Regions from separate parts of the Psychrobacillus sp. AK 1817 genome, predicted to be linked through region 1. Evidence: riboswitches for the same ligand, from Rfam matches in the RefSeq annotation. Region 1 holds a riboswitch; the other holds the start of a gene.
What was found. Region 1 has a riboswitch for lysine ahead of D0S48_RS20175 (aspartate kinase). Riboswitches for the same ligand answer to the same signal wherever they lie in the genome.

Region 1 (5,440 bases):
TGTTCACACCTTCTTGTTACGAATTTATGACATATCCATTGTACTCTCATCATTTTGGAGCGTCAAGGTATGTTTCTTTATTTTATTCATCTTTCAGACACATTTCCCTATAATGATTAGATTAACTTTTCACAAAGTATTCCATCCCCGAGAAAAATTTTATGTTAAAATAGATTCATAGTTTTTTATTTACATTTTCTTTTAGAAAGAAGGGTTGCTGCTTGAATGAAAAAGAACATTCACATGTAACTTCCTTTGGATACGAAATAATAAGAGATCACGTGCTTGCTTCTATTCTCGGAAAACATGAAAAAGATATTTTATACTGGGCAGGTAAAGACCTCGCTCGTAAATTTCCTCTCTATTCAATGGAAGAAGCCATCTCTTTCTTCCAAGAAGCTGGTTGGGGAAAGCTTGAATTAGAAAAGACTTCAAAGGATTCGGCTCATTACATATTAGAAACCTTTAATTTGCCTCAAAGTGGGATTAGCAGAAGTCATAGACTAGAGGCAGGTTTTCTTGCGGAGCAGCAGCAAAAAATTGGCGGCTATGAGACCGAGTGCTATGATGAGCTTGTCAAAAAAACTGGAATGGTCACTTTTCATATAAAATGGGATTTAAAGAGTTCGCGATAAAACAGCATGTATACAAAAAAGAGGATTGTAGGTAAAACGACAATCCTCTTTAAATATAGAATTATCGGCTGATAGCCAATTCAAATTCATTATGCAGGGCATTAGCAGCTTGGATCATATTACCCTGGGGGACTACTACAGAAACTTTAATCTCTGAGGTGCTTACCATTTTGACAGGTATGTTCTCCTTACTAAGACGGTCAAACATTTGGGCCGCAACACCTGGATTAGATACCATTCCTGATCCTACTATCGATACTTTAGCTAGGCCAACCTCAAAATCAGCAAAAGTAAAACCTAAAGTTTTTTTATTTGTTTCTAAAACCTCAATTGCTTCTGAGAGTGATTCCTTTTTGATAGAGAACGAAACTGTAGGCTTCATTCCCTCAACGATTGATTGGACAATAATGTCAACGTCTATATTATTATTAGCAAGTGTAGTGAAAATGGAAGCTAGCGAACCATTAAAAGGCACTTCATACTCTATAGTCAAACGTACTATATCTGATTCAAACGCTACCCCACGTACTACTAAATTATTTTCCACATCTACTTCCTCCTTTAAAATTGTTCCTTCTGTTTCTTCATAGCTTGATCGTACTCTAAGTGGTATTTTATAATTTTTAGCAAACTCCACTGCTCGGGGGTGCAACACTCCAGCGCCTAAATTGGCTAACTCTAACATCTCATCATATTCCAACTGCTCTAGTTTTCTAGCATCTAGTACATAACGAGGATCTGAAGTATAGATCCCATCTACGTCTGTGTAAATATCACATATTTCTGCATCTATCGCAGCTGCAACAGCAACGGCAGTAGTATCTGATCCTCCTCTTCCTAAGGTAGTGATTTCCCCCGTCAAAGAAATCCCTTGAAATCCTGCAACAATTACTACTTTGTTTCCTTCAAGAAATTCATTTATCTTGTTGCCATCTAGTTGACTGATCTTCGCATTTCTATGTACATCGTCTGTTTGGATGCCTGCTTGCCAACCTGTGAGAGATAGGGCTTCCACACCAAGTGAGTTCAATTGTATTGCAAGCAAGGACATCGTCACTTGTTCCCCTGTTGACAACAACATATCCATCTCTCTTTTTACAGGACTATCGGTGATTTTACTTGCCAACAAATTTAAATCATCAGTTGTTTTACCCATTGCAGAAACAACTACTACAATATCGTGGCCTTTTTCTTTTTCATTTTGAATCCTTTTTGCGACATTCGTTATTTTGTCGAGAGTGCCTACAGAAGTTCCGCCAAATTTCATAACAATTTTACTCATTAACCTATCTCCCCTTTTGTCTCTGTCGGGATACAATAAAAAAAGCTTTCCACAAGATTGCGGAAAGCTAACTCTTCTCATACACGGTCAAAAAACAATTGCCCATGTGAGATAGCCCTCCAGAATATATATTCTGACAATCCTGCATCTCTTAAATACAGAACCAACATAGAAAAGGAAAAGCTCTTCTATATTTCGGCGAACAACCCTTTCCTAATCCCTCAATGGATCTTTCATCCTCTTGATTAGTACTATTGCAATTCGCACCTCTATCTTCACTGTTTGAATAGTGAATATTAAATTGTTTTAAAGATAACATAAGATTATTCAGAAGACAATAAATTTTTCTGAAAATGAGCGATTAGATTATCTGCCAATTTACTAGGAAGCCCAGATTCGATTAACTCTTCCCTAGATGCAGCTTGCATTCGTTTAACGGAGCCAAAATGCTTGAGTAGTAGTTTTTTTCGCTTTGGTCCGATTCCTTCTATTCCATCTAATGAAGAAGCAATCGTATGCTTCCCTCTTTGTTGACGATGGAATGTGATAGCAAAACGATGGACCTCATCTTGAATCCTTTGTAATAAATAGAATGCCTCGCTAGTCCGCTTCATAGGTATAATCATTAAGGGATCACCATACAGCAAAGAAGAAGTTTGGTGCTTAGTATCCTTGGCTAGTCCTGCAATAGGTATATCTAAGCCCAATTCATCCTCAATAATTTCGCGAGCAGCCTCGATTTGTCCTTTACCACCATCAATAATGATAAGGTCAGGAAGTGGCAGTCTTTCTTTTAGGACTCTTGTGTATCTTCTTCGAACAACCTCGCGCATCGCTCCGTAGTCATCATGCTTGGCTGCTGTTCTAGTTTTATATTTACGATAATCTTTTTTATATGCTCTGCCATCAACAAAAACTACCATGGCTGAAACTGCATCTGTCCCATGGATATGTGAATTATCAAATGCTTCGATTCTGCTTGGCATGCTAATTCCCATCAACTGACCTAATTCCTCTACAGCCCCAATTGTCCGCTCCTCTTGACGTTCGATTAAGTGAAATTTTTCTTTCAGTGCAATTGAAGCATTTTTTTGAGCCAGATCTACTAAGTTCTTTTTTGCTCCCTTTTGTGGAATAATGACCTTCATTTGCAGCAGCTCAGACGCCAAATCCAAATCGGTAGTATTTGGGACGAATATTTCCTTTGGCTTGATGTGTTCAGGTTTGGCATAAAACTGGCCTAGAAACGTAAGAAACTCTTCCTCCGGGTCACGATACATCGGGAATAGAGACACATCTCTTTCTATCAGTTTACCTTGACGCACAAAAAAGACTTGGACGCACATCCACCCTTTGTCTACTGAATATCCAAAAATATCACGGTTCGTGAAATCATTCATCGTCATTTTTTGTTTTTCCATAACTTGATCAATGTGGGCAATTTGATCGCGGTATTCTTTAGCTCGTTCAAACTCAAGCTGTTCCGCTGCAGCGTTCATTTTTTCAGTCAGTTCTTTCTTGACCTTACCATGTCCGCCATTAAGGAAACTAGAGATTTCGTGAATTATTTCTGTGTATGTTGGTTCATCAATTTCCTTTACACATGGAGCTAAGCATTGACCAATATGATAGTAAAGACAAACTTGACTAGGTAGCTTTTGACACTTTCTTAATGGATATAGTCTATCTAGCAGCTTTTTCGTTTCATGGGCAGAATGGGAGTTTGGATAGGGTCCAAAATATTTCCCTTTGTCCTTTTTTACTTGTCTTGTAATAATTAGCTTTGGGTTCTTTTCCCCTGTAATTTTTATATATGGGTACGTCTTATCGTCCTTGAGCATGATATTGTATTTTGGATCATGCTTTTTGATCAAATGGAGCTCCAAAATCAATGCCTCTAGCTCAGACGATGTAACGATATATTCAAAGTCCACTATCTCTTGTACTAATCTTTGAGTTTTTCCATCATGTGAACCGGTAAAATAAGATCTTACACGATTTTTTAATACTTTTGCTTTTCCTACATATATAATAGTGCCTTGCCGATCCTTCATCAAATAACAGCCCGGTTGATCTGGTAGGATTGCACATTTCTGTTGAATTAGTTCGTTCATCTCATCACCTGTTTAAAAAAACCGGGCGCCTTAGAGGACCCGGTTTTTATTATTATGCGTTTTTCTCAACGAATTGAACTAGTGCTTCTTTTGGTTGGAAACCAACAGCTTTGTCTACTGGCTGACCATCTTTAAATAACACTAATGTTGGGATTGACATGATACCGAATTGACTTGCAGTCGCTTGGTTCTCATCTACGTCAACTTTAACGATTTTAACTTTCTCGCTCATTTCAGCATCCATTTCTTCTAGAACTGGAGCAATCATTTTACAAGGTCCGCACCATGTTGCCCAAAAATCTACTAATACTAATCCTTTTTCAACTTCTTGTGAGAAGGTTTGATCTGTTCCATGAACAATTGCCATATATAATTCCTCCTTTATTAACTCTAAATAGATTATAGCAGACAAAAAATGCTTCATCTACAATTTAGCTTACACACGTAAATTTCATTTATTCACACAAAAACTCGGCCCTTAAAGAGCCGAGCATTTTTTATGCATTCACTTTAAGTTTTTTGAATTCTTCTGTTAGCATCGGGATAACTTCAAACAAGTCTCCGACAATACCATAATCAGCGACTTTAAAGATATTAGCTTCTGGATCCTTGTTAATCGCCACAATAATTTTAGAGTTAGACATACCTGCTAAATGCTGAATTGCTCCAGAAATACCAGCCGCGATATAAAGGTCAGGAGTTACAACCTTACCAGTTTGGCCGATTTGTAGTGAATAATCACAGTAGTCAGCATCACAAGCTCCACGAGAAGCTCCAACTGCTCCACCTAACACGTTCGCAAGCTCTTTTAATGGTGCAAATCCTTCCTCACTCTTCACTCCACGTCCACCCGCAATTACAACCTTCGCCTCTGATAAGTCTACGCCTTCAGTAGATTTACGTACTACTTCTTTAATGATTGTGCGTAGGTTTGTGACGTCAACTGATAGAGAAGAAACGTCACAAGATTTGCTATCGTCTTTTACAAGTGGTGCGATGTTGTTTGGACGAATTGTGATGAACTTAATACCTTCTTTAACTTTAACTTTTTCAAAGGCTTTACCAGAATAGATTGGACGAATATATACTGCATCTTCCCCTTCTCCTTCGATAGCTGTTACATCGGAAATTAGACCGATTTGTAATTTACTAGCGATTTTAGGAGATAGATCTTTTCCAAGAGCTGTATGACCAAATACAATTGCTTCTGGGTTTTCTTGATCGATTACAGCCATAAAAGCTTGACCATAGCCATCAGAAGTATATTGTTTCAAGTGTGGATGTTCTACAGTAATCACACGGTCTGCACCGTATTTTCCTAGCTCAGCAGCTAAATCTTGAACTGCATCTCCTAGTAATACTGCTACTACTTCCCCACCGTCAGAAATTTGCTTTGCTGCAGCGATTGA
Region 2 (5,440 bases), 280 kb from region 1:
AGATCATAACTGATCTTGCTCAAGGTTTTCTTTCTTATCTTTTACTAATTCGAGTGGAACTGTTTTTGGTGCTACCCCTGTTTTTTTAACAATAAAGTAAGCACAACCAAAGTTACAATACTCGTATAAGTAATCCTTCATAGTGCTAATTTTCGTATCAAATGTTGCTTTATGATTTCGATCCTCGAAAAAGCCCTTTAGACGAAGCTGACCGTAGCCCCAGTCGCCCATTATATAATCATACTTCGTTAAAATCTCACTATAACGCTCTATAAATGCTTCTTCTTTAAAAGCCTCTCGAAAATCCTCAATCACTTCATAAGTGAAACCTTCAGCAATAATCATTCGCTCACCATCCATTAGCTATTTTGAATAGCTAGTAATTCCTCACCTTGCAGTTGTCGTTGCTTCGCTGCTGCATTTACCTGTTCATCCGCATGGTAACTACTTCTTACAAGTGGTCCTGCCTCACAATGAGAGAAGCCCTTGCTCATGGCAATTTTACGTAATTCTCCAAACTCAGCTGGTGAATAATATTTTTGTACTTTAAGGTGTTTCTTTGTTGGTTGTAAGTACTGCCCAATAGTCATGATATCTACATCGTGAGCACGTAAGTCGTCCATAACCTCGATAATTTCTTCAAATGTTTCCCCTAGACCTAGCATTAACGAAGACTTCGTAGGAATAGTCGGTTGCATTTCCTTGGCACGTTTTAATAATTCTAAAGATCGGTCATATTGAGCACGCGCTCTAACCCTTGGAGTTAAACGTCGTACTGTTTCAATATTATGATTTAGAATATCCGGCTTAGCATCCATTATATTACGAATGTTTTGCTCAATACCACCCATATCTGAAGGCAATACTTCAATAGTTGTAAAAGGATTTTTTCGACGAATTGCTCGAATTGTCTCTGCAAAGACCTCCGAACCACCATCCTTTAAATCATCACGGGCTACCGCTGTTACAACTACGTGTTTTAGATTCATAATGACAACTGAATCTGCTACTCGTTCTGGTTCTGCTAAGTCTAACTCGTTAGGAAGACCTGTTTTTACAGCACAAAAACGACAAGCTCTTGTACACACAGCTCCTAAAATCATGAATGTCGCAGTACGTCGCGATCCCCAGCATTCATGAATGTTTGGACATCTTGCTTCTTCACAAACTGTATTTAAATTATTTTCACGCATTAATTTTTTTAAGCCTTTGTAATCCTCATTGGTATTTAACTTTATTTTTAGCCAGTCAGGCTTGCGTTCATGCTGTTCTTTTGGCGGTTTACACGCTGTCACGATTCCATACCCCATTCCCATTAATCTGACTTTACTGATGTCAATGTACCATATTATTAGAATTCAAACAACCTTCTAAAATCAACGGGCAGAACTATTGAACCACTCTTTTGCTTCTAATCGACCAAAAGGCAAATAACAAAATAATTATAATTATAACTGTTAATAACCCTATCATGACAGAGCTTGTTAAGCCTAGTACCAAGTAACCTACTGCTGCAATAATTGCGCTAATAATAGCATAGGGCAGCTGAGTCATTACGTGGTCAATTACATTAACACCTGCTCCTGTTGCAGACATAATGGTCGTATCGGAGATTGGTGAGCAATGGTCTCCAAAAACTGCTCCTGCTAAAACAGCAGCTAAGACTGGAAGCAATAATTGAGGCTCAATCGCCATGATGATACTCGCTCCAATAGGAAGTAAGATACCAAAAGAACCCCAAGATGATCCAGTTGCAAAAGCCATAAATGCTGTTAACACAAACATTAATACAGGTATCACACCTACTGGTACATTGTTTTCCGTAACTAAAGTAGCTAAAAATGCTCCAGTTTCTAAAGCTGTGATTAAATAAGACAACGACCAAGCAAACACTAATATCAAAATAGCTGGAAGCATAGATTTAACACCTGTCCATATTGCTTTCCACACGTAAGTCATGTTTGCCTCTGGGTTCGTTTTAAATTGGCGCATATATAAAATCATTGCGATTATACTAGCTGTCAGTCCCCCTATAAATAACGAAAGAGGTACATCTGTATGTTCAAAGATTATAAAGATGTCTAAAATTTTTCCTGAAAGGCTATAACCTGTCCAAAACATACTTCCTAAAGTGACAACCACTAAAGAAATAATAGGAAGTAATAAATCAATCACCTTACCATAATTATTTTCCGGGAAATCACCCTCTAAATCTCCAGGATTTGTTTTCTCCGGGTCAAAAAGTACGCCTGTATCCATCGCTCGTCTTTCATGCTTTTTCATCTCAAACAAATCAAAGTCAGTCCATGCTGTAAAAAAGACCAATGCTAATGTCGCGATTACATAGAAGTTCATCGGTGCCATTAACACAAATGCCTCCAGCGGTGTATAATCAGTCACCGCATGTGTAGCAAAAATCACTCCTAGCTGACTGATTAGGAAAGCTCCCCAGCTAGAGACTGGAGACACTACACAAACCGGTGCAGAGGTGGAATCGATAAAATAAGCAAGCTTTGCACGAGAAACCTTGTGAGAGTCTGTAATTGGTCTTGCGATTTGTCCAACTGCTAATGCATTAAAATAATCATCCACAAAAATGATAATCCCCAAAAAAGCAGTTAAAAGTTTAGATCCTCTTTTTGTTTTGATTCTTTTGATAGCCCAAGCAGCAAATGCTGTGCTACCACCGGAAAGACTAACGAAAGCTGTTACTACTCCTAATAATAATATAAAAGCTAAAATATATATGTTATATACGTTTAACCCACCATCCCAAAAGGATACTTTAAATGAGTCCCATAATAAAAGAAAAGATTGTACTGGGTTAAAATTCTCTACAAGTAATGCGGCGGAAAGAATCCCCGCTCCCAATGAAAGTAAAACTCTTTTAGTCACTAAAACCATAATAATTGCCAATAATGGTGGCACTAACGAAAAAATAGTATTCTCCAAAACTGTTCCTCCTTAAAAATCGAAAAGCCAACCTATAAATATATATAGGTTGGCTTGATTATGAAATATAAGCTAAATACTTACTTCATTTGTAGCTCCCCATCTATACTGGCGTATAAATGACAGTGTTATTTTTGTTCAAAATAACCCCAACTAAATATCTTATGACTATCAATACTTAGCTTCGGCAAAGCTTCCTTTCATCTACGATCAACGGTGTCAACCTCCTGTAAATTACTCTTAAGCCTCGCAGCCTCTACCTATTCATTATTCATTTCTTTCTATTCTAACAGGGTTTTATAAAAAACGCCTTTTTTTTAATCTTTCGGCAATGGTATTGGCACCTCTACTGATGGAGCAGCAGACCCATCTCCTCCGGTGTAAATATGAGGCACCTGACCCTGTACTAAGCCCATTGCAACAGGGATATTTTGTTCAACTACACTCATCTTACTTGCCAGCGGTACAATGATTTGTACATTTACTTTAATATGAATACTAATTTCTACATAAGCATTATTTATTCCAAACTCTGTTATGGTAGGCACTACATTGGACTGAACATTACCTATTACATGGAAACGAATTGGAATTTTCGGCCCTAAGTTTCCGATTAGAGGTATATTTGTAGCCTGCCCCATCGGCACAAAGAATACTACCCCACCTTGATCTTCCATCGTATGCTTATCATATTCAATATCATCCAAGTAGGGAAGGCTAGAAAGATTACCTTTTTCTGCCTGCTCCAAATGAGATTGCACTAAACTATTTGTATCAGAAAGTACTCGGTTGATAATCTCCGTATTAAACTTAGTCGTCACCATATTTTTACTATCTGAAGGAACTTCTTCAATAATATCGTTTACGTCTAACACATTTGCCGTACGTGAATTAATCGCTTTACTAATTACCATAGAGGCAATCTTATTAGTTTGTACTTCTGCATAATCTAAATAAGTTGGAGTCAGTTGGGCATTTATGTAATAAAACACCCAAGCTACCGACAATAGAAAGCATGTCAAAAAGATAGCTAATTTACGTTGAGTGCTAAAAAATATATAACGTTTCTTCTTTTTTCGATAAAACAACGAAAAAACCTCCTCATTACTTTTATGTAACAAGAAGGTCTTTTATGCCCTGCACTTATGCTCTTCCTTTATTCCGTACCATTTCACAACGTCTCGAATTGTTTCTGGCATAATATATTGTTTTTTTGCTGTTTTAAAGGAAGGAAAGAAATATCCAAATGTGAACATATCCAAAGTTGCCAGCCGGTAGGTGTCCTGAATAATTAACGGACTTCCCTGTATTAAGATAACACCATCTTCTCTTTCAACTATTTGTTCAAATAACACATTACCTAAGAATTTACCACGAAAGCCTAATCCTTTTACCTCGAGGTGAGGCCATTTATCATTTTTTGATTGCTCAATGATCTCTAGTAAATCTGCTCCACTTAATGTAATGATACAAGGATTAATAGGATGAGGAAGACATTGATGTAAGTCTCCTGCAGTTACAGGTCCCTCCGGTAAATCTTTTAAAAATATACCCGCTGGGAACATTGCACAATCAGCACCTGTATATTCGAGCAACCCTTTCCCAAAAAATTTAGCGAGCTCAGATTCATGAAACCATTCTTTTTCAAGCTTTACTGGATTATTAAATACAGTATGAGAAAGCTGGGCTTTTCCTTCATACTCCCAACGCATTTGGAGTTGGCTTGCATATTCAGGTACGGGTAGCTCGTCGGTCGGATATACCTTAGCCTCTTTAGAAACAATCTTCTTGCTAATATGATCAAACTCTAATATTACACGTCCAATATACATACCAAATTTGCCTGTAGCAGCCTGCAAAGTGTTCCCTAACCATTTCCCCTCCTCGAACAAATGATGGGTGTGAGCGCCTAAAATAAGATCCAATGAGGGTATTTGTTCAATCAGAATTTCATCCTGTGATTTTCCCAAATGTGACATACATATTAGAATATCTACTTGTGAGGAAATTTCCTTACACACATTTTTTAATCGTGGTATAGGGTCCTGTACATGCCAACCAAGTTTTTCATAGTAAACGCCATAATCTGCAGTGGCAGCAACAATTCCAATTTTAATGCCAGAGGGGGTTTGATGAATTTTGTAAGGCTTTACCCAATTAGGAATCTCTCCATCCAAGTTAGTAAAATTTGAAACAATTACTTCAAAATTTGCTTCTGTATATAAAGAGTCTAATTCCTCATGACTAAGCGTTATCCCTTCGTTATTACCAATTGTCACATAGTCATACTTTGCCTCGTTTAAAAGCTTTACATTGCCCTTCCCCAGAGTTCCTTCTGTATAAATATTGGAGCGATCCACGTGATCCCCGATATCTAAAATAAGATAGGAATCCTTCTTTTCATGCATCTTTCTTTTATTTGAAAGAAAGTGATGGATTGAAGGCCAATTTTCCAAATGACTGTGCAAGTCATTTGTATGATAAATAT

Region 2: it holds a riboswitch for lysine, as region 1 does, so the genes downstream of both, D0S48_RS18690 (Na+/H+ antiporter NhaC family protein) here and D0S48_RS20175 (aspartate kinase) in region 1, are expected to answer to the same signal.

What each region holds. Positions count from the first base shown of each region.
Region 1 is NZ_CP031739.1:4,026,684-4,032,123, reverse strand. Features, by position in the region: gene D0S48_RS20180 (YslB family protein) at 222-635, shown strand; gene D0S48_RS20175 (aspartate kinase) at 697-1,917, opposite strand; lysine riboswitch at 2,022-2,197, opposite strand; gene uvrC (excinuclease ABC subunit UvrC) at 2,241-4,031, opposite strand; gene trxA (thioredoxin) at 4,084-4,398, opposite strand; gene D0S48_RS20160 (electron transfer flavoprotein subunit alpha/FixB family protein) at 4,529-5,440, opposite strand, start outside.
Region 2 is NZ_CP031739.1:3,743,467-3,748,906, reverse strand. Features, by position in the region: gene D0S48_RS18700 (YutD family protein) at 4-345, opposite strand; gene lipA (lipoyl synthase) at 360-1,295, opposite strand; gene D0S48_RS18690 (Na+/H+ antiporter NhaC family protein) at 1,390-2,952, opposite strand; lysine riboswitch at 3,037-3,219, opposite strand; gene yunB (sporulation protein YunB) at 3,270-4,040, opposite strand; gene D0S48_RS18680 (bifunctional metallophosphatase/5'-nucleotidase) at 4,083-5,440, opposite strand, start outside.